4 regions of the Erwinia wuhanensis genome follow, and region 1 is predicted to be linked to each of the others. Evidence: predicted binding sites of a transcription regulator. Region 1 holds the regulator's gene; each other region holds the start of a gene.
The links. The regulator PurR, encoded in region 1, represses purine synthesis genes. The targets are predictions, from matches to a motif close to CANGCAAACGTTTGCNTG.
Positions count from the first base shown of each region.

Region 1 (7,772 bases):
GCCGGCGTTATACAGCACAACCATAACCAGCAGGGAAGCGAAGGCGGCCAGCCAGTACCCCTGACGAACCTGGAAAGCGATACGATCGCGGCGGCCCGAGCCGTTGTACTGCGCCACAACCGGCGTGAGCGAAAGCAGCAAACCGTGGCCGAACAGAATGGCGGGCAGCCAGATAGATGTGCCGACCGCAACGGCAGCCATATCCGTTGCGCTGACGTCGCCGGCCATCACCGTATCCACAAAGCCCATAGCGGTTTGCGCAACCTGCGCAAAAATTACCGGAATTGCCAGCGCCAGCAATTGACGCGCCTCGGTCAGATACTTCTGCACATATACACCTGTTTTTTAACTGAAGGGAGAAAGACTATTTGGTATAGTTTTAAGATCAGACAAGAATAGCGAAAAATCCACCGAGGTCATAATTATGTTTACCGGTATTGTGCAGGGCACCGCAGAGGTGTTGGCAATTGAAGAGAAACCGAATTTTCGCACGCATATTGTCCGCCTGCCGGACGAGCTGCTGCCGGGACTGGAGCTGGGCGCTTCCGTATCTCACAATGGCTGTTGCCTGACGGTGACCGGGGTTGACGGCAACCGCGTCAGTTTTGACCTGGTAAAAGAGACGCTGCGTATTACCAACCTGGGGGATTTAAAGCCCGGTGATATTGTTAACGTAGAGCGCGCGGCGAAATTCAGCGATGAAATCGGCGGCCATTTAATGTCCGGTCATATTATGACTACCGCCGAAATCTGCAAAATCCTGACGTCTGAAAATAACCGCGAAATATGGTTTAAGCCGCAGGACAGCGAGCAGATGAAATATATTCTGCATAAAGGCTTTATTGGGATTGACGGCATCAGCCTGACGGTTGGCGAAGTCACCAAAAGCAAATTCTGCGTGCATCTGATCCCGGAAACGCTGGCAAGAACCACGCTGGGCGGCAAGCGGCTGGGCGACAGGGTGAATATTGAAATCGATCCGCACACCCAGGCGATTGTGGAAACCGTTGAGCGCGTGCTGGCGCAGCGTGAAGCAGCGCTGCTGGCGGCGGCCGCTGCGGAAATTCAGCCGGAAGAGTAATAAACAAGGTCGGCTTAGTGGCCGACCTTGTCCGCTAGTGCGGTACGCGCAATCCGCCCTCTTTACCGTGGGTAAAGACCACCTGCCAGAGCTGAATATCCCGCGCGCGGAAAGCGCCCGCACAGGCGTTAAGATAGTAGCTGAACATGCGCTTAAAGCGTTCGCCATATTTATCCGCCAGCTGCGGCCACGCCGCTAAAAAGCGCTGGTGCCAGGCCATCAGCGTCAGATCGTAATCCGCCCCAAAGTTGTGCCAGTCTTCCATCACAAAATGCGGTTCGTGCGCCTCGGCAATATGGCGTACGGAAGGCAGGCAGCCGTTAGGGAAAATATATTTATCGATCCACGGATCGACATTATCGTCCGTTTTGTTCGCACCAATGGTATGCAGCAAAAAGATGCCGTCCGGCTTCAGATTGCGATCGACCACGTTAAAATAAGTGGCGTAATTTTTTGGCCCGACGTGCTCAAACATACCAACGGAAACGATGCGGTCAAACTGCTGATCGAGGTCACGGTAATCCTGTAGCAGGATGGTGACGTCCAGCCCTTCACCACGTTGCTGCGCCAGCTTCTGCTGCTCGGCGGAGATCGTCACGCCTGTCACCTTGACGTTGTAATGCCGCGCCGCATAAGCCGCCAGCCCGCCCCAGCCGCAGCCGATATCAAGCAGCGACATCCCGGGTTCCAGCTGAAGTTTCTCGCAGATCATTTTTAATTTAGCCTGCTGCGCCTGCTCCAGCGTTTCCGCCTCTTTCCAGTAGCCGCAGGAGTATTGCATGTAGGGGTCAAGCATCAGCGTAAAAAGGTCATTACCAAGGTCATAATGCTCTTTGCCGACAATCCAGGCGCGCTTGCGGGATTGCAGATTAGTGAGGCGCGCGGCGGCGATGCGCAGCGTATCTTTAAAATGGCGAGGAAGCTGCTGATCCAGCTTAGCCAGCAGCACGCGGTGAAAAAACATATCCAGCTGCTCGCACTCCCACCAGCCGTCCATATAGCTTTCGCCCAGGCCCAGCGATCCTTCCTGCATCACGCGTTTAAAAAAATCGGGATGGGTCACCTGAATATCCCAGGGACGGGTGCCGTTAATTTCGATATCCGCGTTGCGTAACATTTCCTGGGCGATTCGATACCACTGATTTTCTTCCAGGCTCACTTCTTCTATACACGATGAACTCATAGCTTCTCCATCACCCTTCGTGATTGAAACCTGAGAAAAAGAATCATCAATTTCCACAGGGTTTGAGAAAACGCACGCTTAGCCGTGCGCCTGATATCCGGCGTTACAGAGGATTGAACTGAAACCTACAGAATGAGGGTGACGCCTGCCACAAAAGAGAACACCCGGACAACCCTGTCAGGAATCAAAAAAATGATACAAAGTTGTTATGAATTATTGCCTGAAATTGAGTATATGCTCACCTCAGGCAATATTCAACGCCTTATCGTTAGGACGCTAACTAAATAGATTCAGCCAGTTAACGACGGCTCTGAGCGTGGGTCAGGGGAGCGTTGGCTAACGTCGTCCTTTGTAAAATATAGCCAATAATTGTCAAAAACACAGTACTGAGCATGACCAGCGACGTGGTGGCGAGCGGGTTAGCAATAAAACCGGAAACAATCATGCTGGCGACGAAGCAGAGACCAAGCTGCAGCGTGTTTTGCAGCGCGGCTGCTTTACCGCTGGCCTGCGGAAAAGGCAGCAGCGCATTCGCCACCACAATCGGATAGATAGCGCCGTTGGCCAGCGCCATACCGCAAAACGGCAGCAGCAGCGCCCAGGTCGAAGGCGTTTCCACCTGTGCGGCGATGAAAAACGCGCCCACGCTGAGGGCATACAGCGTCAGCAGCCAGGGCAGCAGCGAAGCGCCTTCGGTCTGCTTCAGCAGTGCCCGACAGCCGTAGCCGCCGGCGAGAAAGGCCAGCGTCTGCGGCACGTAGCTAAGGCCGATATCGCCCGGCGACATGCCCAGTTCGGCCAGAATAAATGGCGAACCGGTCAGCCAGGCGAAAAAGCTGGCGGAGCAGGCGGCGTAAATCAGCACGTTGCCGCTCCAGATCGGCGACTTCAGCAGCGTGAAGAAACCCACTTTCGCCTCTTCCTTATGCTCTTTTGGAGCAGGCGTCGACAGAAAAAGCGTGGCGACCAGCAGGATCAGGGCCAGCAGCAGCAGCGCCAGGAAAATCGACCGCCAGGCAAAGTGGTTCAGCAGCCAGGCACCCAGCAGCGGGGCCAGCGCCGGCGACAGCGCCACCAGCGGCATAATAGTGGCAAACACGCGGTTGGCCTGCGCGCCGGAATAGCGATCGATCACCAGCGCCTGCCAGCTGACGGCGGCGGCGCAAATGCCTACCGCCTGTAAAAAGCGCAGCGTCAGCAGCATGGTGGTGGATTCCGCCCACCACATTGCGCCGCAGCTGACGGCAAACAGCCCCAGCCCCATCAACAGCACCGGCTTGCGGCCAATGCGGTCGGAAAGCGGCCCCCAGAACAGCTGCGCGCTGGCAAACCCGGCCAGGAACAGGCTGAGGCTGGCGCTGATGACGCCCGCTTCGGTTTGCAAATCCTGCTGCATCGCCGTAAAGGCGGGCAGATACATATCGGTGGCAAGAAAACCCGCAACGCTGAGCAGCGCGAGGTAAAGTAAAAATCCTTTCGACGGCATGAGATTTTGCTCTTTTTTATCAGGTGAATAGCGGACGGCAGTGTAAAAGAGTGCGATAGCGGTTGTGAAACGGTAATATTTGCGTCTTGCGTTCAAAAATTTTGCAGGAAGAATATGTGGTCAGAACACTCGCTTGAGGTGATTGATGCGGTCGCCCGAACCGGCAGCTTTACCGCCGCAGCGGCGGAGCTGCATCGCGTTCCGTCCGCCATCAGCTATACCGTGCGCCAGCTGGAAGAGTGGCTGGCGGTGCCGCTGTTCGAGCGGCGTCACCGGGACGTGGTCTTAACGGCGGCGGGCGAGGTCTTTATTCAGGAAGGGCGGAGTGTTATCAAAAAAATGCTTGCCACGCGACGCCAGTGTCAGCAGGTCGCCAACGGCTGGCGCGGCCAGCTGAATATTGCCGTCGATCGCATTGTTAAAACCGCGCGTACGCGCCAGCTGGTGGTGGATTTTTACCGACATTTTCCCGATATGGAACTGCATCTTTCACCGGAGGTATTCAACGGCGTATGGGATGCGCTGGCCGACGGCCGGGTTGACGTGGCGATAGGCGCGACGCAGGCCATTCCGGTCGGCGGACGCTTCGCCTTTCGCAATATGGGAATGCTCAACTGGCGCTGCGTGGTGAAGGCGGATCATCCGCTTGCGCAACACCGGGAGAAGGTTAGCGAGGAGGCGATCCGGGAGTGGCCTTCGCTGGTGCTGGAAGATACCTCGCGCGCGCTGCCGAAAAGAACCACCTGGACGCTGGATAATCAGCGACGGCTGGTCGCGCCGGACTGGGAGAGCGCGTTTGATTGCCTGCTGGCCGGGCTGTGTGTCGGCATGGTGCCGGGGCATCTTGCGCAACCGCTGCTGCAAAACGGCTCGCTGTGCGAACTGAGGCTGGATCCGCCTTTTCCGGATAGCCCCTGCTGCGTCAGCTGGTCGGAACAGCAGGCGTCGCCAGCGCTGCGCTGGCTGCTGGATTATTTAGGCGAAACGGAAACGCTGAACAGCGAATGGCTGCGGGAGGCGTAAAAGACGGGCGGCGGATGGCCGCCCGTGCGCTTAGCGACGGTAGTCGAGGAAAGGGCCGTCCGCTACGGAGCGACGTTCAATCAGCGTCGGATGCACTTCAATCGTCTGCGGCTCTTCGCGTTTGCTGGTAATACGATCGAGCAGCATATTGAAGGCCGTTGCGCCCAGACGCTCTTTCGGCTGGTGGACGGTGGTCAGCGCGGGGGTAAAGTAGCGCGAGTTGCGCACGTTATCATACCCGATCACCGAAATATCCTGCGGTACGCGCAGGCCCATCTCGTCTGCGGCGCAAATCGCGCCCATCGCCATCACGTCGCCGCCGCAGAATACCGCGGTAGGACGCTGTTTTTGCGCCAGCAGCTGCTGCATGGCGCGATAGCCCGATTCCGGCTCAAAATCGCCCTGAACCAGCCACTCTTCGCGCAGCGTAATCCCCGCTTCGTTCAGCGCCTTGAGGAAGCCGGCATGACGACCGCCGCCGGTATTGCGCTCCATATGGCCCGGGATCACGCCGATATCGCGGTGGCCGCGATCGATCAGATAGCGGCCTGCCAGATAACCGCCTTCAAAAGCGTTATCGAGAATAGTGTCGGTAAAATCGCCGCGCGACTCGCCCCAGTCCATGACGACCATCGGGATGTTGCGGTGATCTTCCAGCATCTTAATCAGCTCATCCGGGTACTCGGCGCACATGACCAGCAGGCCATCGACGCGTTTTTGCGCCATCATCGACAGATAGGCCTGCTGCTTTTCCAGTTCGTTATGCGCGTTGCCCAAAATCAGCGTATAGCCTTTGGCAAAACAGCTGTGTTCAACCGCCTCAATAATTTCGGCGAAATAGGGCGCCTCGCTGGAGGTCGCCAGCAGGCCAATGGTTTTGGTGTTATTGACCTTCAGGCTGCGGGCCACGGCGCTGGGCGAATAGTGCAGCGCTTTGATCGCTGCCCAGACGGCTTCCCGCGTGTCTTCAGCGACAAAGCGGGTTTTATTAATGACGTGGGACACCGTGGTGGTTGAGACACCGGCGCGTTTGGCCACATCTTTTATGGTTGCCATGGAAAAAGACTCCTGCGCTGTTCAGTAAGTCACTGAAAAGCGGTTTGTTAAACGATTGCCTGGAATGATGATAATCCTGATATAAGTTGCGCATAATTTGTTGCGGAATGGTTATAACAGGAGGGAGTTCAGGGTGGCGAAACAGACTTGAGCAGAACATCATGTCGGCTAAATGCCTGTTGCGCAACAAACCGTGGATTCTAACAAGAGCAGGCGCAGAACACGAGGGTTTTAGGGCAACAGGCGAAAATTTTGCGCAAATAAGAGTAAACCGGCCCGGATCGTTTGCGCGATCCGGGCCTCCAGCCTACTGAGTGGGCTAGCGGATAGTTTTCGGCGTCATGACGCGGCGAGCGCCGACGTAGTGCTGCTCCCAGTAATCTTCGCTGAGCATACTCACCTGGATATCCTTGCCGGTACGCGGCGACTGGATAAACTTGCCGTTGCCCAGGTAAACGCCAACGTGATCCGCCGAGGCGCGGCCGTTGATGCTGAAAAATACCAGATCGCCTTTTTCCAGCTCGTTGCGCTTGATCGAAGCCGCATCCCGCAGATGGTACATTTCGTTAGCGGTGCGAGGGATCTTAAACTTCACCAGATCTTTATAGGCATACCAGACCAGACCGCTACAGTCGAAACCGGTCTTGGGCGAGGTGCCGCCCCAGAGATAGGGCTTGCCCAGCTGGTTCATCAGCTTGCTCATCGCCGTTTCGCGGGCTTTCTGATAGCGGGCGCGATGCGCTTTGCTGAGCTTAAGCGGGGCCGAGGCCGAGCCGCTGGTTAAGGCTTCCGTCTCTTCGTTGCGCAAGCGATGACGACCATAGCGTTTCTTGGGCGGCAGCGCAGCGGCGACGGTCTGCGTTTTTTTGCGCAGCTTAAACTTTTTAGCAAGGGGCGAACGGCTTTTGGTTGGGCTGGCTTCTTTTACTTTACGTGTAGAGGTTTTCACCGGGCGGCGCTTGCGGCGATCGTCTTCACGAGCAGGCGTGGCGCTGTCTGCTTTGTGGTGGTCCGCTTTAACGGCAGCGTGTGGCGATGCGTGCGCCACAGACATAAACAGCTGGGCAAAGGCCAGCATCAGCAACGTGATGAGTAAACGCATCTTTACCATTAACAGTTTGTGCTCCCGCCAGTGGCAAGAGCATGGCTAAATAAGGAGATCTGCGCCTGGGCAGTCAGTCAGGACGATTCTAATCGAACTCTTTACTAAAAAGTAAGGCCTTTTTTGTTTCAATCGTCGCAAAGCGGTAAAAGCTGTAAAATTTAGCCTGTTCAAACATTTATCTGCGCAAATTTGCCGCTGATATTTACAGTTAACGCAGCGCCGCCGGACCGAAAATGGTATTTTAACATTTTGTTTTCCGACCGTAGCGTCAGTGGGCGACTGAAAATGACATTTTCATCACGCTCGCAGACTCGCTACACTATACAGACACGAAGTAGCCGATTGAGGAAGGCATTTATGAGCACCATTGAGAAGATTGAGCGCCAGATCGCAGAAAACCCGATTCTGCTGTATATGAAAGGTTCCCCAAAACTGCCAAGCTGCGGCTTTTCCGCGCAGGCCGTACAGGCGCTGTCCGCCTGCGGCGAGCGTTTCGCCTATGTCGATATCCTGCAGAATCCGGAAATTCGTGCTGAGCTGCCTAAATACGCCAACTGGCCGACTTTTCCACAGCTGTGGGTAGACGGCGAGCTGGTCGGCGGCTGCGACATCATTATTCAGATGTTTCAGGCGGGCGAACTGCAGCAGCTGATCAAAGAGACGGCGCAGAAATATCCTTCCGACGCGGCAGAATAAAACGTTGCGCTAAGCGAAGAGACTATCGGACAGGCCTGACAATGCGTCAGGCCTGTTTTTTTTAGTCGAGGTTCGCCGTTTCCGCCAGCGGCCAGCCGCCCAGACGTTTCCAGCGATTAACCAGCTCACAGAACAGATCGGC
Region 1 covers NZ_JAUJUH010000001.1:771,523-779,294, reverse strand. Annotated here, with positions in the region: gene QZH36_RS03530 (MATE family efflux transporter) at 1-330, opposite strand, end outside; gene QZH36_RS03525 (riboflavin synthase subunit alpha) at 425-1,081, shown strand; gene cfa (cyclopropane fatty acyl phospholipid synthase) at 1,116-2,264, opposite strand; gene punC (purine nucleoside transporter PunC) at 2,563-3,750, opposite strand; gene punR (DNA-binding transcriptional activator PunR) at 3,865-4,773, shown strand; gene purR (HTH-type transcriptional repressor PurR) at 4,804-5,829, opposite strand; gene QZH36_RS03500 (C40 family peptidase) at 6,149-6,931, opposite strand; gene QZH36_RS03495 (Grx4 family monothiol glutaredoxin) at 7,292-7,630, shown strand; gene rnt (ribonuclease T) at 7,692-7,772, opposite strand, start outside.

Region 2 (7,772 bases), on a different contig from region 1:
GCTAACCGGAAAAGATGCCGCGCTGGAAAAAGAGCTCGAACAGCAGCTCCGGGAATTAACGCTGCTGCCGCTGAACATCAAATATCTGGACGTGGCGGAATATCAGCGCAGCAGCGCCCCAAAGGGTATTGCGCTGGTGATTACGCCCTATGCCACGCCGCTGCCGCTCTACTCTCCGCCGTTAATCCATGCGGAACTGCCGCTACAGCCGCATCAGCAGGATCGTATCAGGCTGCTGCTGGAGTCCTGACCCGGGCCTGCGAAAAGCAGGTTAGAACTTGCAGGCAAAGCATCTGTTTTGCTGAGTCACATAGCGGCAGGCGGGATTAAGGTTTGCGGACTGAAAATCCCATAGTGGCCTATAACTACGTCTGTTTTATATAAAATCAATGCCCAATGGCTTTGAATACCTTGTTGCCTGATTTTTACTTTTTGCCTGTTGAGAGGCCGCCGCCCGTGCGGTTAACTGTGTCGCCTTTTGTGAATGATAAGGATTGTGCCGTAAGGTTTAACGGCTACATTATCGTCAAGCATAAGTTCTGAGGTACTTCCCCCAATGCGCTACGCGCAAAGGGGGAGTATTTTAGCAAAGCCGCAGTGCGATTAGGTTTTCGCCGCAATGCGAGCGCTCTTTTCCGGCCGCAGAAACAGCGCCGGCACCACCAGCAGCGCCATCACCCAAAATATATCGCCGTGCAGATGCTGGAACAGCGCCCCGCAGACTATCGTCATTACCGCAATGCCGCCGCCCATCGCCAGCGCCGAATATACGGACTGCAGACGAATAACCTCGGCGCCTTCCCTGGCGGCGATAAAGCGCATCGCCGCCAGGTGACAAATGGTAAAGCTGCCGCAGTGCAGGATCTGCGCTACGATCAGCAGCGGCAGCGCCGTGGTTGAGGCCATCAGGCTCCAGCGGATCAGCGCACATACGCCGGAGAGCAGCAGCAGGTCCCGTGCGGTCCAGCGCCCAAAAAGCCGGTTGCTGGAGGCAAACACGATAATTTCTGCCACCACGCCCAAGGACCAGAGGTAGCCCACCACGCTCGCCGAATAGCCTGCATCCTGCCACCAGATAGCGCTAAAGCCATAATAGGCCGCGTGCGCGCCCTGCATCAGGGTGACGCAGAGCAGAAAGCGCCAGGATGATTTCAGCAGCCGCTGCCAGTCCTGCCAGCCCGCACGTGCGACAACCTTGTCGCTCCCCTGCGGCGGGGTCGCCGGGCGAAGCAGCATCCCGCCGAGCATCGCCGCCGTTCCTGCACAGAGCAGCCACAGGATCGCCTGGTAAGAGAAAGCGTTAACCAGCACGCCGGTCAGCGCCGAGCTGATAACAAACGCCAGCGATCCCCACAGCCTGACCGGGCCGTAAGCCATTGCAATCTGCCGTTGCCAGGTGGCGGCCAGCGCGTCGCTCAGCGGCACCAGCGGAGAGAAAAACAGGTTGAAGCCAATCATGACCAGCAGTAGCCAGACCCAGAACGCGCTAAACCAAAAGCCCAGGGCAAACAGCAGCGACAGCCCCGCCAGCAGACGCAGCACGCTAATCAGGCGCGAAGGCGTCGTCACGCGGGAAGCGATAAGCAGGCTGCCGGTAAAGCGGGAAACCATGCCGACGCCTAATAAAAGGCCGATTTTTTCCGCATCAAGTCCGATGCCTTTCAGCCAGACGGCCCAGAACGGCAGCCAGACGCCGTAGGTAAAGAAGTAGGTGAAGTAGCCCAGCCCCAGCCACCACGCAGAACGGATTGCCATTTTTCCTCCGGCAATGTACAGACGAAAAAAACGGGACGTAGCGTCCCGTTTCGTTGTCGCGCCGGAAAATTCTCCGGCGTTCTGAAGCGGGATACAGCATCCCGCAGGCTTATGGCTTTTACGCGTACACCGGGAAGCGGGCGCACAGTTCCAGCACCTGCTTTTTCACGCGTTCGATGGTCGTTTCATCGTTGATATTGTCAAGAATGTCGCTGATCCAGCCGGCCAGCTGGCGCACTTCCGCTTCCTTAAAGCCGCGACGAGTCACCGCTGGCGAGCCAATACGGATGCCGGAAGTCACAAACGGGCTTTTCGGATCGTTCGGCACGCTGTTTTTGTTAACGGTGATGTTGGCACGGCCCAGCGCCGCATCAGCTTCTTTACCGGTCAGGCCTTTGCTCACCAGATCGATCAGGAACAGGTGGTTATAGGTGCCGCCGGAAACGATGTCGTAACCGCGCTCCAGCAGGACTTCCACCATCGCTTTAGCGTTTTTGGCAACCTGCTGCTGATAGACCTTGAACTCCGGCTCCATCGCTTCTTTCAGCGCTACCGCTTTACCAGCAATCACGTGCATCAGCGGGCCGCCCTGGCCGCCAGGGAAGACGGCGGAGTTCAGCTTTTTATAGAAATCTTCATCGCCGCCCTTCGCCAGGATCAGGCCGCCGCGCGGGCCCGCCAGGGTTTTATGGGTGGTGGTGGTTACGATATGCGCGTGCGGAACCGGGTTCGGGTAAACGCCTGCGGCAATCAGACCGGCGACGTGCGCCATGTCGACAAACAGGTAAGCGCCGATGCTGTCAGCGATTTCACGCATTTTCGCCCAGTCGCAGATGCCGGAGTAGGCAGAGAAACCGCCGATGATCATTTTCGGCTTATGCTTCTGCGCCTGCGCGGCCAGATCGTCATAATCGATTTTGCCGGTCTCGTCGATGCCGTAAGGCACCACGTTGTACAGCTTGCCGGAAAGGTTAACCGGGGAGCCGTGGGTCAGATGGCCGCCGTGCGCCAGGTTCATGCCCAGAATGGTATCGCCCGGCTGCAGCAGCGCGGTATAAACGGCAAAGTTAGCCTGAGAACCGGAGTGCGGCTGCACGTTGGCGAAATCGGCGCCGAACAGCTCTTTAGCGCGATCGATCGCCAGCTGCTCTACGATATCAACATACTCACAGCCGCCGTAGTAGCGCTTGCCCGGATAGCCTTCCGCATATTTGTTGGTCAGCTGAGATCCCTGCGCCTGCATGACGCGCGGACTGGTGTAGTTTTCCGAAGCAATCAGTTCAATATGCTCTTCCTGACGCACTTTCTCCTGCTCCATTGCCTGCCACAACTCGGCATCATAATCGGCAATATTCATATCACGCTTTAACATCCGCTTCTCCTGACTCAGCTAACAATCTATTCGGCATTGAACGGCCCTTTTGGGCGAAGGCCAACAGTGTAAACCGTTTTGCCTGCTCAGGGATAGCCGGAAAGCAGGGTTTTTACGCAAACGATTGGCTCCAGCGCTGGCAAGGGTTAGTTCTCTTTTTCCCTGGCGTGGCGGCTCGTCTGTTTCATCATCATCTACGTGCAGGTTTTTCAACATCGTCCTTTTTTTATGGTAATAAATGCCCTTGTCTGGTTAAAGGTTATTTACAGCGTGACGCGTTTCGCTATAAGATGCATTTAAAATGCAACTTATAAAAATCCTCAGGAGTTCGCCATGTTAGACGCCCGCACTATCAGCACCATCAAAGCGACCATCCCGGCTTTGCTGGCTACCGGCCCCGCCCTTACCGCCCACTTTTACGATCGGCTGTTCAGCCATCATCCGGAGCTGAAAGACATCTTCAATATGAGCAACCAGCGCAACGGCAATCAGCGTGAAGCGCTGTTCAACGCTATCTGCGCCTATGCGGGCAATATTGAAAACCTGCCCGCTATTCTGCCGGCGGTTGAGAAAATCGCGCAGAAGCACACCAGCTTTGCCGTGCAGCCTGAACATTACCAGGTAGTGGGCGAACACCTGCTGGCCACGCTGGATGAGATGCTCAGCCCCGGCCAGGAAGTGTTGGATGCGTGGGGAAAAGCCTATGGCGTGCTGGCAGACGTGTTTATTAAGCGTGAAGAAGAGCTGTATGAGGCGTCGGAACAAAAAGTGGGCGGCTGGCGGACGCCGCGCGCGTTCCGCATCAGCGAGATTACGCCACAAAGCGAAGTAATAAAAAGTATTGTCTTCAGCCCGGTTGATGGTCAGCCGGTAGCCGATTATCAGGCCGGGCAGTATCTGGGCGTCTGGCTGCGGGAAAAAAGCTTTGCTAATCAGGAGATCCGCCAGTATTCCCTGACGCGTTCGCCAAACGGCAAAGATTACCGGATTGCGGTGCGGCATGAGGCGGGCGGAACGGTTTCCGGCTGGCTGCACGATCACGCCAAAGTGGGCGACGAGGTGCGCCTGGCAGCGCCTGCCGGAGATTTCTTCCTGAATATCACGCCGCAAACGCCGGTCACGCTGATTTCAGCGGGCGTCGGTCAGACGCCGATGCTGGCGATGCTGCACGTGCTGGCGGAACAGCACCACCCTGCGCCGGTACGCTGGCTGCACGCGGCAGATAACGGCAAAACCCACGCTTTTGCTGATGAGGTTGTAGCGACGGGCCAGCAGCTGGCGCAGTTTTCACAGCATATCTGGTATCGGGATCCGCAGCCCGACGATAGCGATCGCTATCAGACGCCGGGCCTGATGGATCTGCTGCCGATCGCAGAGCAGCTCAGCGATCCGGCCATGCACTTCTATCTTTGTGGCCCGGTCGGCTTTATGCAGCATATCGCTGAACAGCTGGTGAGCATGGGAGTAGCGGTTGAGCGCGTGCACTATGAGGTATTCGGCCCGCATAAAGTGCTGTAATACGCAAAAGGCCGGATAGTCCGGCCTTTTTTACCTGAAGACAGGCGACTCAGATCGCTTCTTCATCTTCTTCGCCGGTACGGATACGCACCACGCGCGCCACGTCGAAGACAAAAATTTTGCCATCGCCGATTTTCCCGGTCTGGGCGGTGCGCATAATCGTTTCCACGCAGGTATCCACAATATCGTCGGCGATAACGATCTCGATTTTAACTTTCGGCAGAAAATCGACCATATATTCCGCGCCGCGATAAAGTTCGGTGTGCCCTTTCTGGCGGCCAAACCCCTTCACTTCGGTCACGGTCATCCCGGTGATGCCGACTTCAGCCAGCGCCTCGCGCACATCATCCAGTTTGAACGGTTTGATAATTGCATCGATCTTTTTCATGGCAGACCCTTGTTGTTCCCTCGCCAGCCGGAGGGTAAGCGTATTCAGTATATGTGCAGCAGACAGGATCCGCCGCGCGGTCTGTCACTTTTGCCGGGCAGATAAACTATCATATCTGCACCGCGATGCGGCACAAAAAAACTATTCTTTAAAATCAGAGGCATCCAGCTCATGGCGCGACAGCAGCTTGTAGAATTCCGTGCGGTTGCGTCCGGCCAGGCGCGCCGCGTGCGTCACGTTGCCTTTGGTCATTTGCAGCAGCTTGCGCAGGTAGTTCAGCTCGAACTGGTTTCTGGCCTCGACAAAAGTTGGCAGCGCCGTGTTTTCGCCCGCCAGCGCCTGCTCCACCAGCGCTTCGCCTATTACCGGCGCGGAGCTTAACGCCACGCACTGCTCGATGACGTTAACCAACTGGCGCACGTTGCCCGGCCAGCTTGCGGCGATCAGGCGCTTCATCGCATCGGTAGAAAAGCTGCGGACAAAGGGCTTATGCCTTTCGGCGGACTGCTTCAGCAAATGGTTCGCCAGCAGCGGAATATCTTCCGCGCGCTCGTGCAGCGCCGGCAGGCGCAGCGTCACCACGTTCAGACGATAATAGAGATCCTCGCGGAACTCTTTTTTCTCCATGGCCTTCGGCAGATCGCGATGCGTGGCGGAAATAATACGTACGTTAATATCCAGATCGCGATTGCTGCCCAGCGGCCGCACCTTGCGCTCCTGCAGCACGCGCAGCAGCTTGACCTGGAGCGCCTGCGGCATATCGCCGATTTCATCTAAAAACAGCGTGCCGCCTTCTGCGGCCTGAAACAGCCCTTCGCGCTGGCTCACCGCGCCGGTAAAAGCACCTTTTGCGTGGCCGAACAGCTCGGACTCCAGCAGCTGCTCCGGCAGCGCGCCGCAGTTAATCGCGATAAAAGCCTTGCCGGCTCTCGGGCTGGCGGCATGAATCGCCTGCGCCAGGATCTCTTTTCCGGTTCCGCTCTGGCCGTTGATCAGCACGCTGACGTCGGACTGCGCCACCATCCTGGCCTGGTCCAGCAGCCGCAGCATCACCGGGCTGCGGGTAACAATGCTTTCCCGCCAGGCGTCGTCGCTGGCCGGCGCGCGATGTGCCAGAGCCTGATCGATGGCGCTATAGAGCGCGTCGCGATCCACCGGCTTGGTTAAAAAGCTGAATACGCCCTGCTGCGTGGCGGAAACGGCTTCGGGGATCGAGCCGTGAGCGGTAAGAATAATCACCGGCATGCCGGGATGGCTTTTCTGCACCTCGGCAAACAGCGCCAGACCGTTCATTTCATCCATGCGCAGGTCGCTGATGACCAAATCAATGCGCTCGTTTTGCAGCGTGCGCAGCGCCTCCGGCCCGCTTTCGGCGGTGGATACGCTAAACCCTTCGCTGCCCAGGCGCATCCCTAACAGCTTTAACAGGCCGGGATCGTCATCCACCAGCAGCAGGTTTGCCGATTTTTTTATCATCGCTGCGCTCCTTTTTCCGCGTCGTTTTTCTCGCTGTGGCCGTCGCTGCCGTCGGGCGAACGGCGCGTGGAGAGCTGACGTTCAATATCCGTTAGCGTGTCCAGCTTGCGTCGGGTGACTTTAAGCTCGCTGTTCAGCGTCGCCTGCTGCTGGCGCAGCGCGTCCAGCTGGGCATCGCTGGTCTGCTGCAAATGATGGTAGCGGGTGCGCTCCTCGGAGAGCTGCAGCTGCGCCATTTGGTTATCACGCCACAGCTGAAGCAGCGGGCGCACGGCGGCGGGATAGTCGCGGCTGAAGGCGTCCAGCTGGAGCATATACTGACGCCGCTCGACGGGCGTGACGTTACCGTTGGCCATCAGCACCGCCTCTTTGAAAGCGCCCTGCCAGCTGTCGCCGCCCTGCTGGCGTGCCTGAGCGCGCGCGTCAGCGGCAGAAAGCCGCGCCGCGCAGTCTGTCGCCCGCAGCCAGTAAAGCGGATTGCTGGTTTTGCTCTCTTCCACGTCCCAGATCCGGGCGCAGTCCACCAGCCGGTAGTCCACTATCTTTGCTTCCGGTTCTACGGGCGCGCTATGACCCACGATTTTAGCGCCGGGCGCGTCGCTCGCGCAGGCGGCCAGCAGGCCAGCCAGCAGCGCGGCTGCCGTGTATTTGCCCAGCTGCATAACCGATCCCGCAGCCGGAAAAAAGAAAGGTAATCGCATTATTTGTTCTCGCCAATGGAGTTAAGTTCGATGCGAAAGCAGACGTCGGCCTCTTTACTGGCGGTCAGCTGTAGATCGCCCAGCAGGCGATGCACGCAGTCTTTGGCGATGCTCAGGCCCAGACCGCTGCCTTTTACCGCGCCTTTGCGCTGCTGGCTTCCCTGAAAGAAAGGCTCAAAAATCATCGCCCGCTCCGCATCCGGTATCGGCGTGCCGCTGTTGGCGACCTCGATGATGACCTTGCGGCCCTGCGGCCAGCTGCGGATCCAGATGGTACCGGATTCATCGCCGTAGTGTATCGCATTCGAGTAGAGATTATCGATCGCCCTTGTCAGCAGGGCTTCATCCGCCCGGCAGGCGGTGGCGGTCAGGGCAATATCGGTCTGGATCAGGCGCTTGCGTGCCGTGAGGTTGTGGCTGCTGACGATGCGCTCGATCAGCGGTTGCAGCTCCACCGGCTTCAGCACCACCTGCGCCTCTGAAAGCTTGCGGTTATAGTCCAGCAGCTGCTCAATCAGCCGTTGCAGATGGCGGCTGCTTTCGTCGAGGATGGCGACCACCT
Region 2 covers NZ_JAUJUH010000008.1:155,001-162,772, forward strand. Annotated here, with positions in the region: gene csiE (stationary phase inducible protein CsiE) at 1-250, shown strand, start outside; gene QZH36_RS18275 (3-phenylpropionate MFS transporter) at 604-1,755, opposite strand; gene glyA (serine hydroxymethyltransferase) at 1,874-3,127, opposite strand; gene hmpA (NO-inducible flavohemoprotein) at 3,461-4,645, shown strand; gene glnB (nitrogen regulatory protein P-II) at 4,695-5,033, opposite strand; gene glrR (two-component system response regulator GlrR) at 5,175-6,509, opposite strand; gene qseG (two-component system QseEF-associated lipoprotein QseG) at 6,506-7,171, opposite strand; gene QZH36_RS18305 (sensor histidine kinase) at 7,210-7,772, opposite strand, start outside.
Region 2: a site for PurR is predicted at 3,241-3,258, ahead of glyA (serine hydroxymethyltransferase). Genes of this name have one in related genera too.

Region 3 (7,772 bases), on a different contig from region 1:
GCGAGCTGACCTTTGGCGAGATCAGCAAGCTGGTCATCGATCTGCCGGGCGACAGTGATTTTCTGCAGGCCAATCTGAATCCGGAAAATCTGGATTCCGCCATTCGCTCCGTTGAAAGCTAATCCTGAGGAATTAAGATGAAAAACCCAACCGAAACCGCTCTCTGGCAGCACGGCGCCGATTTGGTCGTGGCACAGCTGGAGGCGCAGGGCGTAAAACAGGTCTTCGGCATTCCTGGCGCGAAGATCGACAAAATGTTTGATTCGCTGGTGGACTCGACTATCCAGACCATTCCGGTGCGTCATGAAGCCAACGCTGCCTTTATGGCTGCCGCCGTGGGCCGCCTGACCGGCAACGCGGGCGTGGCGCTGGTGACTTCCGGACCGGGCTGCTCGAATCTGATCACGGGCATGGCGACCGCTACCAGCGAAGGCGATCCGGTGGTGGCGCTGGGTGGACAGGTGAAGCGGGCTGACAGCGCCAAACAGGTGCATCAGAGTATGGATACCGTGTCGATGTTTCGTCCGGTCACCAAATATGCCGTCGAGGTCACCGACTCCAACGCGCTGGCGGAAGTGGTCTCCAACGCCTTCCGTCATGCCGAGCACGGTCGCGGCGGCGGCGCCTTTGTCAGCCTGCCGCAGGATATCGTTGACCAGCCCGCTCGCGGTCAGCTGCTGACCAGTAAAGGCCAGCTGCTGCTGGGGCCTGCGCCGGATGCGGCCATTGCCGCCGTTGCCGCGCAAATTGCCAAAGCAAAAAACCCGGTACTGCTGCTGGGCCTGATGGCCAGCCAGCCGGCAAACAGCGATGCGATCCATCGCCTGCTGGAGCGCAGCCGCATTCCGGTTACCAGCACTTATCAGGCCGCCGGCGCGGTCAGACAGGAACACTTCTCACGTTTTGCGGGCCGCGTTGGGCTGTTTAACAACCAGGCGGGCGACCGTCTGCTGCGCGAGGCCGACCTGATTATCACTATCGGCTACAGTCCGGTTGAGTACGAACCGGCCATGTGGAACAGCGGCGGCGCCACGCTGGTACATATCGACGTGCTGCCCTCCGATGCCGATAACTGCTATCTGCCTGATGCGGAACTGATTGGCGATATTGCCGCCACCGTCGACAAGCTGGCCGAGCGCATTGATACGCCTTTACAGCTCAGCGCAGAAGCGGCAGCCATTCTGGACGATCGGCAACAGCAGCGTCAGCTGTTATCAATGCAGGGCAAAAATCTCAACCAGTTCGCGCTGCATCCGCTGCGGATCGTGCGCGCCATGCAGGACATCATTAACAACGACGTCACGCTGACCGTGGATATGGGCAGCTTCCATATCTGGATCGCTCGCTATCTCTATAGCTTCCGCGCCCGCCAGATCATGATCTCCAATGGGCAGCAGACCATGGGCGTGGCGCTGCCATGGGCTATCGGTGCCTGGCTGGTGGATCCGAGTCGTAAAGTGATCTCGGTTTCCGGCGACGGCGGCTTCTTGCAGTCCAGCATGGAGCTGGAAACGGCGGTCAGGCTGAAAGCCAATATCCTGCACATCATCTGGGTCGATGAGGCCTACAACATGGTGGCGATGCAGGAAGAGAAGAAATATCAGCGCGTTTCCGGCGTGAAATTCGGGCCGGTTGATTTTAAAGCCTATGCGCAGGCGTTCGGCGCGGCGGGCTTTGCGGTGGAAAGCGCGGCTGAGCTGGAGCCGACGCTGCGTAAAGCAATGGATGTCAACGGGCCTGCGGTGGTCGCCGTACCGGTGGATTACGCCGATAACCCAATGCTGATGGGTCAGCTGCATCTGAGCCAGATTCTTTAGTATTCAAGGAGATAATATGAAAACGAAAGTAGCCTTAGTCACGGGTAGCGGCCAGGGGATCGGCAAAGCCATAGCGCTGCGTCTGGCAAAAGACGGTTTTGCCGTGGCGGTCGCGGACTATAACAGCCAGACCGCGCGTCAGGTGGCCGACGAAATCGCCAGCGCAGGCGGTAAAGCGATTGCGGTAACGGTAGATGTCTCAAAGCGTGACCAGGTCATCGCTGCGGTGGAACAGGCTCGTAAAGAGCTGGGCGGGTTTGACGTCATCGTCAACAACGCCGGGATTGCGCCAACTACGCCAATTGAAGAGATCACGGCGGAAATGGTGGATAAAGTTTACGATATCAACGTAAAAGGCGTGATTTGGGGAATGCAGGCGGCAATTCAGGCGTTTAAAGCTGAAGGCCACGGCGGCAAAATCATTAATGCCTGTTCGCAGGCGGGCCATGTCGGCAACCCGGAGCTGGCGATCTACAGTTCCAGCAAGTTCGCCGTACGCGGCCTGACGCAAACCGCCGCCCGCGATCTGGCTCCGTTGGGCATTACCGTCAACGCTTACTGCCCGGGCATTGTTAAAACGCCGATGTGGGACGAGATAGATCGTCAGGTGTCAGAAGCGGCAGGTAAACCGCTGGGCTACGGTACGGCAGAGTTTGCCAAACGCATTACGCTGGGCCGCCTGTCTGAACCAGAAGATGTCTCCGCCTGCGTTTCTTTCCTCGCCGGGCCTGACTCCGACTACATGACCGGTCAGTCGCTACTGATCGATGGTGGAATGGTATTTAACTAATCCCTGCCGACCGCCTTACGAGGCGGTCTTTTTTCATACCGTTCTGATGACCGATCGCTCCTCCTTTCCTGTTGCACATCCTGCGCAAAGCTTGTTAACGAAACGTTTCGATGGCGATCACAGTTCCGTATCATGACGATTGTTTTCCGCCGCCGTTTTTTTACACTCCCGATCAGCGAAACGTTTCGCTCTGGAGTGAAAGATGAAAAAAGGCGCCTTACTGAATTCTGCAATCTCTTCCCTGGTTTCCCGCCTGGGCCACACCGACAGCGTCACTATCGGCGATGCGGGCCTGCCCATCCCTTCAGGGCCGGAGCGCATCGACCTGGCGCTGACCAAGGGCATTCCCGGCTTTATGCAGGTAGTCGAAACCGTAACGAAAGAGATGCAGGTCGAGAGCGCCATCATCGCGGAAGAGATCAAATCTCATAATCCACGGCTCCACGACGAACTTTCCGCACTGCTCGATTTACTGCAACAACGCCAGGGAAACACTATCGCCGTTCAGTACGTTTCTCATCAACAGTTCAAACAGTTAACACAGCGCAGCCATGCGGTTATTCGCAGCGGGGAGTGTTCGCCCTACGCGAACATTATCCTTGGCGCTGGCGTGACCTTCTGAGGCCGTCATGCAACCTTTACTGCAACTACAGGGCATTGAAAAAGCCTTTCCCGGCGTCAAAGCGCTGTCCGGCGCTTCGCTGGCGGTTTACCCCGGCCGCGTGATGGCGCTGGTGGGCGAAAACGGCGCCGGAAAATCTACCATGATGAAAGTGATGACCGGTATCTATGCCCGCGACGCCGGCTCCATTAAATGGCTGGGCGAAGAGGTTAACTTCAGCGGGCCGAAAGCGTCGCAGGAAGCGGGTATTGGCATCATTCATCAGGAGCTGAATCTGATCCCGCAGCTTAGCGTGGCGGAGAACATCTTTTTAGGCCGCGAATTCGTTAACGCTTTCGGCGGCATCCGCTGGAAAAAGCTTTATGCGGAAGCGGACAAGCTGTTACAGCGGCTGAACCTGCGTTTCAACAGCCATAAACTGGTCGGCGACCTGTCGATCGGCGACCAGCAAATGGTCGAAATCGCCAAGGTGCTGAGCTTTGAGTCAAAAGTCATCGTGATGGATGAACCCACCGATGCGCTGACCGATACCGAAACGGCCTCGCTGTTTCGCGTTATCCGGGAGCTGAAAGCGCAGGGCTGCGGCATCGTTTATATCTCGCACCGCATGAAAGAGATTTTTGAAATCTGCGATGACGTCACCGTGTTTCGCGACGGGCAGTTTATCGCCGAAAGAGCAGTCGATACGCTGCACGAAGAAGCGCTGATTGAAATGATGGTGGGCCGCAGGCTGGAAGAGCAGTATCCGCGCCTGAACAAAGCACCGGGTGACGTGCGCTTAACCGTGAAAAACCTTAGCGGGCCGGGCGTAAACGACGTCAGCTTTTCACTGCGTCAGGGCGAGATCCTGGGCGTAGCGGGACTGATGGGCGCGGGCCGTACCGAACTCATGAAGGTGCTGTACGGCGCTTTTCCACGCAGCGGCGGCAGCGTCACGCTCGACGGTAAAACGGTAACGACGCGCACGCCGGAAGAGGGCTTGCGTAACGGCATCGTTTATATCTCTGAAGATCGCAAACGCGATGGGCTGGTGCTCGGCATGTCGGTAAAAGAAAACATGTCTTTAACCGCGCTCGACTACTTCAGCCACGGCGGCGGGCGGTTAAAACATGCCGAAGAGCAGCTGGCGGTCAGCGATTTTATCAAGCTGTTCAACGTAAAAACGCCCTCAATGATGCAGCCGATCGGGCTTTTATCCGGCGGCAACCAGCAGAAAGTCGCTATTGCGCGCGGGCTGATGACGCGGCCTAAGGTGCTGATTCTGGATGAGCCGACGCGCGGCGTGGACGTGGGCGCCAAGAAAGAGATCTACCAGTTAATCAATCAGTTTAAACAAGAGGGGCTGAGCATCATTCTTGTTTCCTCAGAAATGCCGGAAGTGCTGGGCATGAGCGATCGCGTGCTGGTCATGCACGAAGGCCGCCTGAGCGGCGATTTCCCCATTGAACAGGCCACGCAGGAACGCCTGATGGCGGCGGCGGTCGGCAAGCAACATAGCGCGGAGTTGGTCACACCATGAGTACTCAAACCCTACAGGCCAGCCGCGGCAAAGCCTGGCTGCTGGAACAAAAATCGCTGATTGCGCTGGTGGTGCTGATTGCCGTCGTCGCCAGTCAGAGCCCCAATTTCTTTACCCTGAACAATATGTTCAACATTCTGCAGCAGACTTCCGTCAACGCCATTATGGCCGTCGGCATGACGCTGGTGATCCTGACTTCAGGTATCGATCTGTCCGTAGGGTCGCTGCTGGCGCTGACCGGCGCAGTGGGTGCTTCGCTGGTTGGTATAGAGGTTAACGCGCTGGTCGCGGTGGCGGCCTCGCTGGCGCTGGGGGCGCTGATTGGCGCGATAACCGGCACCATAGTGGCAAAGGGCAAAGTGCAGGCGTTTATCGCCACGCTGGTCATGATGCTGCTGCTGCGCGGCGCGACCATGGTTTATACCAACGGCAGCCCGGTGAATACCGGCTTCAGCGATAATGCCGATCTGTTTGGCTGGTTTGGTATCGGACGGCCGCTGGGTATTCCCACGCCGGTCTGGCTGATGGCGCTGACCTTCCTGCTGGCGTGGTACATGCTGCACCATACTCGCCTGGGCCGTTATATCTATGCGCTTGGCGGCAATGAAGCGGCTACTCGCCTTTCCGGCATCAGCGTCAGCCGCGTCAAAATCACGGTCTATGCGCTGAGCGGCATGTTGGCGGCGCTGGCGGGCACCATTGAGGTGGCGCGACTCTCTTCCGCTCAGCCTACGGCGGGCACCGGCTACGAGCTGGACGCCATCGCGGCGGTGGTGCTGGGCGGCACCAGTCTGGCAGGCGGCAAAGGACGCATCATGGGCACGCTGGTCGGCGCGCTGATCCTGGGCTTCCTTAATAACGGCCTGAATCTGCTTGGCGTTTCTTCCTATTACCAGATGATCGTTAAAGCAGTCGTGATCCTGCTGGCGGTGCTGGTGGATAACAAAAAATAACCCTACAGGAATCGAAAATGAAAATGACTAAAATGACGGCGCTGGCCGTGCTGCTCGGCGCAACGCTCAGCGCCAACGCGATGGCGAAAGAGACGCTCGCGCTGGTAGTTTCCACGCTGAACAACCCGTTTTTCGTTTCGTTAAAAGAGGGTGCCCAGAAAGAAGCGGACAAGCTGGGCTACAACCTGGTGGTGCTGGATTCGCAGAACAATCCGGCAAAAGAGCTGGCCAACGTGCAGGATCTTGCGGTGCGCGGCACAAAATTGCTGCTGATTAACCCGACCGATTCCGATGCGGTAGGCAACGCGGTAAAAATGGCGAATCAGGCCAATATCCCGGTGATCACGCTGGATCGCGTGGCTGCTCAGGGCAAAGTCGTCAGCCACGTCGCGTCCGACAACCGCCTGGGCGGCAAAATGGCGGGCGACTATATTGCGAAACGCATCGGCGACCAGGCTAAAATCATTGAGCTGGCCGGGATTGCCGGGACGTCCGCCGCTCGCGAACGTGGCGAAGGCTTCAAAACGGCAGCCGATGCGCATAAATTTGTTATCCTTGCCAGCCAGCCCGCAGATTTTGACCGCACCAAGGGCCTGAACGTGATGCAGAACCTGCTGACGGCCCATCCGGATGTGCAGGCGGTGTTTGCGCAGAACGATGAAATGGCATTAGGTGCGATGCGCGCATTGCAAACGGCGGGCAAATCTGATGTGGTAGTAGTCGGCTTCGACGGCACTGCGGACGGCGTAAAAGCCGTGCAGGGCGGCAAACTCGCTGCCACCGTGGCGCAGCAGCCGGAGCAAATCGGCGTTATCGGCGTGCAAACCGCTGATAAAGTGCTGAAGGGCCAGCAGGTTCAGGCTATCAATCCCGTTGACCTGAAGCTGGTCACTAAATAAATCAAAGAAAAGCATGGCACGCGCCACCTCTTGCAGGTGGCGCCTTTTTCTGGACGCTCCCATGAATAAAACCGGCAGGCTGGCCGTGCTCGGCAGCATCAACGCAGACCATATTCTTAATCTGACCTCCTTCCCCCGTCCCGGTGAAACGGTGATCGGTAAGCAATACCAGATCGCTTTCGGCGGCAAGGGCGCCAATCAGGCCGTCGCGGCCGGACGCAGCGGTGCGGATATCGCTTTTATCGCCTGCGTGGGCGACGACGATATCGGCCAGCGTATCCGTCAGCAGCTGGCGGAAGACCATATCGATATTGCGCCGGTGGAGGTCATCGCTGGCGAATCTACCGGCGTGGCGCTGATCTTCGTTAATGATGAGGGCGAAAACAGCATTGCTATCCATGCTGGCGCGAACGCCGCGCTGTCGCCCGCTCTGGTCGAAAAACAGCGGAAGATCGTTGAAAACGCGGATGCCCTGCTGATGCAGCTGGAATCTCCGCTTGAAAGCGTGCTGGCCGCCGCAAAAATCGCCCGTCAGCATCAGACCAAAGTCATCCTCAATCCTGCGCCGGCCATGCCGCTCCCGGACGAGCTGCTGGCGCTGGTGGATATGATTACGCCGAACGAAACCGAAGCGGAAATCCTCACCGGCGTGGCCGTTGCCTCCGATGAAGACGCGGCGCGCGCGGCATCGGTGCTGCACGATAAAGGCATCCACAGCGTGTTGATTACGTTGGGCAGCCGTGGCGTATGGCTAAGCGAAGCGGGTAAAGGCGAGCGCATCTCAGGATTCAAGGTGCAGGCCGTCGATACTATCGCCGCAGGCGATACCTTTAACGGCGCGCTGATGACCGCGCTGCTGGAAGGCAAGCCGTTACCGCAGGCCGTGCGTTTTGCCCATGCGGCGGCGGCAATTGCCGTCACGCGATCCGGCGCGCAGCCTTCGGTGCCTTGGCGTGAAGAGACCGATCGCTTTTTACAGCAGCAGGAGTAGCCCGTGCCCACAATGAAAGATGTCGCTCGTCTGGCGGGCGTATCGACGTCTACGGTTTCCCATGTCATCAACAAAAACCGCTTCGTCAGCGAGGCGGTGAAGGAAAAGGTTACTGCGGCGATTACTGCGCTGAACTACGCCCCTTCTGCGCTGGCGCGCAGCCTTAAACTCAATCAGACGC
Region 3 covers NZ_JAUJUH010000006.1:2,727-10,498, reverse strand. Annotated here, with positions in the region: gene budA (acetolactate decarboxylase) at 1-122, shown strand, start outside; gene alsS (acetolactate synthase AlsS) at 138-1,817, shown strand; gene QZH36_RS14830 ((S)-acetoin forming diacetyl reductase) at 1,834-2,607, shown strand; gene rbsD (D-ribose pyranase) at 2,810-3,229, shown strand; gene rbsA (ribose ABC transporter ATP-binding protein RbsA) at 3,237-4,748, shown strand; gene rbsC (ribose ABC transporter permease) at 4,745-5,701, shown strand; gene rbsB (ribose ABC transporter substrate-binding protein RbsB) at 5,719-6,600, shown strand; gene rbsK (ribokinase) at 6,662-7,591, shown strand; gene rbsR (ribose operon transcriptional repressor RbsR) at 7,595-7,772, shown strand, end outside.
Region 3: a site for PurR is predicted at 2,781-2,798, ahead of rbsD (D-ribose pyranase). Genes of this name have one in related genera too.

Region 4 (7,772 bases), on a different contig from region 1:
GCCGACCGCCAGCGACCTGCGTCTGGTGATGGCGATCATCAAAACCATTTCCGAGCTGGAGCGCATTGGCGACGTGGCGGAAAAAATCAGCCGCACGGCGCTGGAAAAATTTGGCCAGCAGCACCAGTCGCTGCTGGTAAATCTGGAATCGCTGGGCTATCACACCATCCAGATGCTGCACGACGTGCTGGATGCTTTTGCGCGCATGGATCTCAATGCGGCTATTGAAATCTATCGGGAAGATAAAAAGGTCGACCAGGAATATGAGGGCATCGTGCGTCAGCTGATGACCTATATGATGGAAGATCCGCGCACCATTCCCAGCGTGCTGACCGCGCTGTTCTGCGCGCGCGCTATCGAGCGTATTGGCGATCGCTGCCAGAATATCTGTGAAATCATCTTCTATTTCGTGAAAGGTCAGGATTTCCGTCACGTTGGCGGCGACAAGCTGGACGAGCTGCTCACCGGCGAAAGCGACGACAAGCCAGTTTGACCATCGCGCTTCCGGCCTGACGCTTTAAGTTGGTCTGGCGGCGCTCGTAATTTATACTTGCCGCACTTCACACCGGCAAGGAACTCCCGTGATGCAACAAAAAAAAGGCGTAACGCCAGGCAAAGCGATGCTGGCGGCGATCAGCGGCTACGCAATGGACGGCTTCGATCTGCTGATCCTCGGGTTTATGCTGCCCGCCATCAGCCTTTCTCTGGCGCTCGATCCCTCGCAGGCAGGCTCGCTGGTCACCTGGACGTTGATTGGCGCGGTGATCGGCGGCGTCGTGTTCGGCCATCTCAGCGACAAGCTGGGCCGGATCCGCGTGCTGACCTTTACCATCCTGATGTTTTCCGTGTTTACCGGGCTTTGCGCCTTTGCGCAGGGCTACTGGGATCTGCTGGCGTACCGCACGCTGGCGGGCGTGGGGCTGGGCGGCGAGTTTGGCATCGGCATGGCGCTGATTGCCGAAGCCTGGCCCGCCAACAAGCGTAACCGTGCTTCCGCCTGGGTCGGCATCGGCTGGCAGCTTGGCGTGCTGCTGGCCGCTTTTATTACCCCGCTGCTGTTAACCTACATCGGCTGGCGCGGCATGTTCCTGGTCGGGCTGCTGCCTGCCGCCGCATCGTTTTTTATCCGGCGCGGCCTGGGCGAGCCGGAAGGCTTTACGCGGCATGTGGATGTCCATCAGGGCTTATCGTTCGCCGCCAGGCTGAAGCTGCTGTGTAAAGATGCCGCCACGACTAAGGCCAGCCTGGGGATTTTTATCCTGTGCTCGGTACAGAACTTTGGCTACTACGGCTTGATGATTTGGATGCCGGCTTACCTTTCCAGCCGCTTTGGCTTCTCGCTGACCAAATCGGGGCTGTGGACGGCGGTCACGGTCGTGGGCATGACGTTGGGTATCTGGCTGTTCGGCATGCTGGCCGATCGCTTTGCCCGCTGGAAGATTTTCCTGCTTTATCAGGCTGGTGCGGTCGTGATGGTGGTGGCATACGCCCAGCTACGCGATCCGATGATGATGCTGTTTGCGGGCGCCGTGATGGGGATGTTCGTCAACGGCATGATCGGCGGCTACGGCGCGCTGATCTCAGACACCTATCCCGTGCAGGTCAGAGCTACGGCGCAAAACGTCTTATTTAACCTGGGCCGCGGCGTCGGCGGTTTTGGCCCGCTGGTTATCGGACTGCTGGCGATGCAGTTCTCCTTTACGGCAGCGATTACGCTGCTGGCGCTGATTTACCTGCTGGATATCTTCGCCACGCTGTTTTTACTGCCGAAAAAGCAGGGCAGCGAAGATACGCTGGGCGCGATCGGCTAAACGGTGTCCGCGCCGCCTGGCGCGGAGTGCCTGCTCAGCGCGTCAGTTGCCAGCCTTTTTGCCGCCACAGCTCCGGCAGCTGCGCCATATCGTCAAAAGGCGTCACCAGCGGATGATCCAGCGGCCTGTTGTGGGCGTCCGCGCAGTAATAGAACACCGGGATACCCGCCGCGATGCCTGCTTTGGCGCCCGCTTCGGAATCATCCACCAGGATGCACTGCGCCAGCGGGATCGCCATCTGTTCCGCCGCGTATGCCATCAGCGCGGGATCGGGCTTCCAGCGTGAAATCGTATAGCCGCTGTACAACCGGTCATCAAAATAGTCGAGCATCCCGGTTAATCCCAGCGAATGCTGCATTTTCGGCACGGTGCCGTTCGATACCACGCACATCGGCACGCTAATCTGCGCCAGCAGGGCTTTCGCGCCCGCAATCGGCTGTAGCTGTTGCTCAAAAAGGCGCGCCACTTCCTGACGGTAAGCCGGCTCCAGCTCCGTGACATCGGCGCTGAGATGATGTTCAGCAGTCACGTCGGCAATAATGTCATAGAGCTTTACGCCCTTATATTTTTCAAACATCTCCTGCAGCGACAGCTCGACGCCGTAGCGCGCAAACGTATTGACATAGGCCTGGGTACAAAGCAGCTCGCTGTCCACCAGCGTGCCGTCGCAATCAAAAAAGATACAGCTAACAGACATCGGTTCATCCTTAACGAAGGGGCGTGCTTTTACTTTACGCGTGGAAAGGTAAAACGCGACCGGAAAAGATGAATTTTACGTTAACGGCGCTGAAGTCAGGGCTAACAAGGCGCAATCGGTTGCGAAAAAACTCCGGCGCCGTCTGGCAAATTAAAATTTATCGTTTAGGATAGCCGACGATAACTTTTCTCCGTTTTGGAATCTTATATGAACAACTCAGGTCTACTGCAGCGGATCTTCAAACTACAGGAACACGGCACGACGGTGCGTACGGAAGTGATTGCCGGTTTTACCACCTTCCTGACCATGGTCTATATCGTGTTCGTGAATCCGCAGATCCTCGGCGTGGCGGGCATGAATACCCAGGCGGTATTCGTGACGACCTGCCTGATCGCCGCCGGAGGCAGTATTCTGATGGGGCTGGTCGCCAACCTGCCGGTAGCGCTTGCGCCCGCAATGGGCCTGAACGCCTTTTTTGCTTTCGTGGTCGTCGGCGCAATGGGCGTCTCCTGGCAGACCGGCATGGGCGCCATCTTCTGGGGCGCCGTAGGGCTGCTGTTGCTGACCCTTTTCCGCATTCGCTACTGGATGATTTCCAATATCCCGGTCAGCCTGCGCGTGGGTATTACTGCCGGTATTGGCCTGTTTATCGCGATGATCGGCCTGAAAAACGCCGGGATCGTGGTGCCCAATAAAGAAACGCTGGTGGCGGTAGGCGATCTGACCTCCCACAGCGTCCTGCTGGGCGCGCTGGGCTTCTTTATTATTGCCGTGCTGGCTTCCCGCAATATTCATATTGCAGTGCTGGTTTCCATTGTGGTGACTACGCTGATCGGCCTGGCGCTGGGCGACGTGAAGTATGGCGGCGTGTTCTCTATGCCTACGGGCATTACGTCCATTCTGGGCGAAGTCGATCTGAAAGGGTCGCTGAACGTCGGCATGGCGGGGATCATCTTCTCCTTTATGTTGGTAAACCTGTTTGACTCTTCTGGCACGCTGATTGGCGTAACGGATAAAGCGGGCCTGACCGATGAAAAAGGCACGTTTCCGCGCATGAAGCAGGCGCTTTACGTCGACAGCATCAGTTCGGTAGCGGGCGCTTACATCGGTACTTCTTCCGTTACCGCCTATATCGAAAGCTCCTCCGGCGTTTCTATTGGCGGACGCACGGGCCTGGTGGCCGTGGTGACGGGCGTGCTGTTCCTGCTGGTGATGTTCCTGTCGCCGCTGGCGGGCATGGTGCCGGCTTACGCTGCCGCAGGCGCGCTGATCTACGTGGGCGTGCTGATGACCTCCAGCCTGGCGCGCGTCAAGTGGGATGACCTGACCGAAGCGGTTCCGGCCTTTGTCACCACCGTGATGATGCCGTTCAGTTTTTCTATTACCGAAGGGATTGCGCTGGGCTTTATTTCTTACTGCGTGATGAAACTGGGCACGGGCCGCTGGCGTGAAATTTCGCCGTGCGTCATCGTCGTGGCGATCCTGTTTGTGTTAAAAATTGTCTTTATCGACGCGCACTAATCTGAACGGGCCGCTGGCCCGTTTTTTTTGGCCGCGCTAAAGCGCGATTGCTTTTTCCGGCGGCAGGCTCACCAGCCGCAGCGCGCGCGGCCCCATCTTCTGTCCCGTGGCTGGAATATCCTGCAGGCCTTTCCAGCGCGCGTTGTCCACTTCCCACAGCGAGAGCCGCTCACAGCCCGATGAATGGGCGCAAGACCAGATAATCAGCGGCTCAACGTCGGAAAAGGCTTCTGTTTGCGGCTGCAACAGCGAGCGTAGGCGCCCGGACGCGGGATGCAGTCTCAGCGAATCTTTTTCCGGGTTATCGGACAGCTTTAGTATGCTTTGCCGCATCGTCCAGAGCTGGGTGGCCGCCTCATCGGGATCGGTCTGGGCCAGTATCCAGGCTTTTTCGGCCGGAGAAATTTCACGTGAATATCGCTCCAGCGTCTGGCGGCTGTGGGCGCGGACGATTTCCATATCCAGCCCGACGCTGCCGTCTTCTCCGGCCAGCAGTACGCCAACGATATTGCCTGCGTAGGCGATGCTGAAATCGGGCAGCTGCGGATCGGCAAAGTGGGGACGTCCGTTTGGTGAGAGCCGGATTTCAGGCAGCGGCGAAATGCCATAAAGGCGCAGCAGCATTTCCGCCAGCAGCATACGGGCCACCAGAAAGCGCGTCCGCCGTCTTTCCGGTAGGTTACTGGCGCTTTCTGTTATCTGTTGAGAAAGTTGGTGTACCGGGACGCGGGTATCCGTCAGGATCCAGCGTGCGAAATGGCTGGCCATCTGTCGCTCCGTGAAAATGGGTGAAAACGCGTTATTATTGTAAGAATTTTCTTAGCGCGTGACACGTAACTTTCCCGTTTTACCTCTAAATTAGGATTAATATTAACGAATGCGCGTGTGGTTCTCATCGTCAATATTCTTTTTACATGGCTTTTTAATATCTTCATTGTCTTATTTAAGTTTAATAATTTCCTGTAATGCCAATATATAATTGCTAAAGGGAGTGCAGAAGAATTCCAATAAATTAGTGTAGTAGAATTAAATATTGTTGTTATTTTCAATTTTAAATTGAAGTTGATTGTCGTACGGGAAATAGTGTACTTTCCTCTGCCAGGCACGGAAGGCCGGATTTTATTCACTTCATCAGTAAGTGCTAATAAATCTTTTATAATCAAACGCTAAGAATGTTATGGAAAATAAACCTTTATTTCGCATGGAAGCGGTGCAGCATCTGAAGACGAAATGGCTGGGTAAGGCGTTGTTAACCTCCGGCTATCCCGCCTGGGCCGTCGCTCTGGCGTCAATGCTGTTCTTTATTTTGCTGCTGATGTTTATTCTTTACGGCACCTTTACCCGCCGAATTAACGTCAACGGCGAGGTGATCTCGTTGCCGCACGCCATCACCATCCTTGCACCACAGCAGGGGTTTATTACCAAAACCTGGGCTGAAACCGGGCAGCGCGTAAAAAAGGGCGATCGGCTTTATCAAATCGACGTCAGCCGGATTACCTTGACCGGCAACGTCAGCGTCCGTTCGATCGCTGCGATTAATCAACAGATTGCGCTATCGGAAACGATTATCGCCCGGCTTCAGAAAAACAAAGCGGCCACGCTGAAGAATTTGCAGCATCAGCTGGCGCAGTACCAGGCGGCGCATCAAAAATCGCAGACGCTGATTTTTGAAGCCGGAAACGGCCTGAGCGAAATGCGGAAAAGCATGACGAGTTACGGTGATTACTTACGTAAGGGTTTGATTAACAAAGAGCAGTTTGCCAATCAGCGCTATCTTTTTTATCAGCAGCAGAATGCCTGGCAGAGCCTGAATACGCAGGTTATTCAGGAAGCTTTGCAGATTAGCAGCCTGGAGAGCGAGCTGCTGACCAGGGGGATCGAATATGACAACCAGATTTCGCAATATCAGGCGCAGCGCAGCGATCTGATGCGCCAGCTGGCGGAGGTGGACGCCAGCGGCACGCTGTTTATTACCGCGCCGAGCGACGGCAAAATTGAAAATATGAGCGTGACGGAAGGGCAAATGGTCAGCCCTGGCGACAGCCTGGCCCAGCTGACGCCCGCCAGCAGCAACCGTTATTACCTGATGCTGTGGCTGCCCAACACCAGCATGCCCTATGTCCATCCTGGCGACGCCATCAACCTGCGTTATGAAGCGTTCCCCTTCGAGAAATATGGCCAGTTTCCGGGCCGCATCCTGTCCATTTCCAACGTGCCGGCTTCCTATCAGGAAATGGGCAAGTACAACACGCTTCCGCGCACCGACGGCGTCATCGAACCCTATTACAAGGTAATCGTGTCGCTTGAAGAGAGCCGCTTCAGCTATCAGGGCAAGCCCCTGGCGCTCTCCAGCGGCATGAAAGCGCAGGCCACGCTGTTTCTGGAAAAACGGCCTCTCTGGCAGTGGATGCTGTCGCCTTACTATGACCTCAAAAAAAGCATTAGCGGGCCTGTAAATGAACGATCCTCTGTTTGACACTCTCCTGCGTCGGCTGAATTTCAGCTTTCGGCGCAAAGTGCCGGTCGTGTTGCAAACCGAAGCGGCAGAATGCGGCCTGGCCTGTCTGGTCATGGCCTGCCGCTATCACGGCATGGATATTGACCTGTTTAATTTGCGCAGCCGATTTGGCATCTCTTCACATGGCGCTACGCTGGCCGTGCTGATCGACATCGGCAGGCAGCTGAAGCTGAAAACGCGACCGCTGGCGCTGGATCTGGACGAGCTGAAACAGCTGAAAACGCCCTGTCTGCTGCACTGGGATATGAGCCACTTCGTGGTGCTGGTTGCCGTTAAAGGCTCGCGCTTTATCCTGCACGATCCGGCCTTTGGCCGGCGTGTTGTCGGGCTGGCGGAAATGTCCCAGCACTTTTCCGGCGTGGCGCTGGAAGTTTGGCCAGACAGCGAGTTCTCCCGCATTAAACAACGCAGCAGCCTGAGCTTTACCACGATGATGAAAAACGTCAGCGGGCTGCCGGGCTTCCTGGCCAAAATCTTCTGCCTTTCGCTGGTGATAGAAGCGGTTAACCTGCTGATGCCGGTAGGAACGCAGCTGGTGATGGATCATGTGATTATCGCGGAAGACCACGATTTGCTGTCGCTGATCTGTATCGGGCTACTGGGCTTTATCCTGTTCCGCGCCTTCGTCAGTATGCTGCGCGCCTGGACATCGCTGGTGATGGGATCGCTGATCGACGTACAGTGGAAAGCGGGCATGTTCGATCATTTGCTTAATCTGCCGCTCAACTATTTTGAGAAGCGCAAGCTTGGCGATATTCAGTCCCGCTTTGGCTCGCTGGACGTGATCCGCAACACGTTAACCAGCAGCCTGGTGAACGGCATTATCGACTCGCTGATGTCGATTGGCGTGTTTATCATGATGTTCCTGTACGGCGGCTGGCTGGTATGGGTCGTGCTGGGCTTTACGGCGCTGTATATGCTGCTGCGCCTGGCGACCTGGCAGCGCTATCGGCAGGCGCAGGAAGAGCAGATTGTGAAAGGCGCGCGGGCCAGCTCGCATTTTATGGAAAGCCTTTACGGCATCGGCACGTTAAAAGCGCTGGGCATAACCGCCAAGCGAGCGCAGTTCTGGCTGAATCTGAATATCGACACCACCAACGCTAATATTCGCCTGACCCGACTCGATCTGCTGTTTGGCGGCGTAAACACGTTTATCAGCACCATCGACCAGGTTGTGATCCTGTGGCTTGGCGCCTCAATGGTGATCGATGGTCAAATGACGCTG
Region 4 covers NZ_JAUJUH010000006.1:47,429-55,200, forward strand. Annotated here, with positions in the region: gene phoU (phosphate signaling complex protein PhoU) at 1-493, shown strand, start outside; gene QZH36_RS15010 (MFS transporter) at 585-1,811, shown strand; gene yieH (6-phosphogluconate phosphatase) at 1,846-2,508, opposite strand; gene QZH36_RS15020 (NCS2 family permease) at 2,716-4,029, shown strand; gene QZH36_RS15025 (4'-phosphopantetheinyl transferase family protein) at 4,066-4,797, opposite strand; gene QZH36_RS15030 (HlyD family secretion protein) at 5,207-6,505, shown strand; gene QZH36_RS15035 (peptidase domain-containing ABC transporter) at 6,486-7,772, shown strand, end outside.
Region 4: a site for PurR is predicted at 2,617-2,634, ahead of QZH36_RS15020 (NCS2 family permease). Genes of this name have one in related genera too.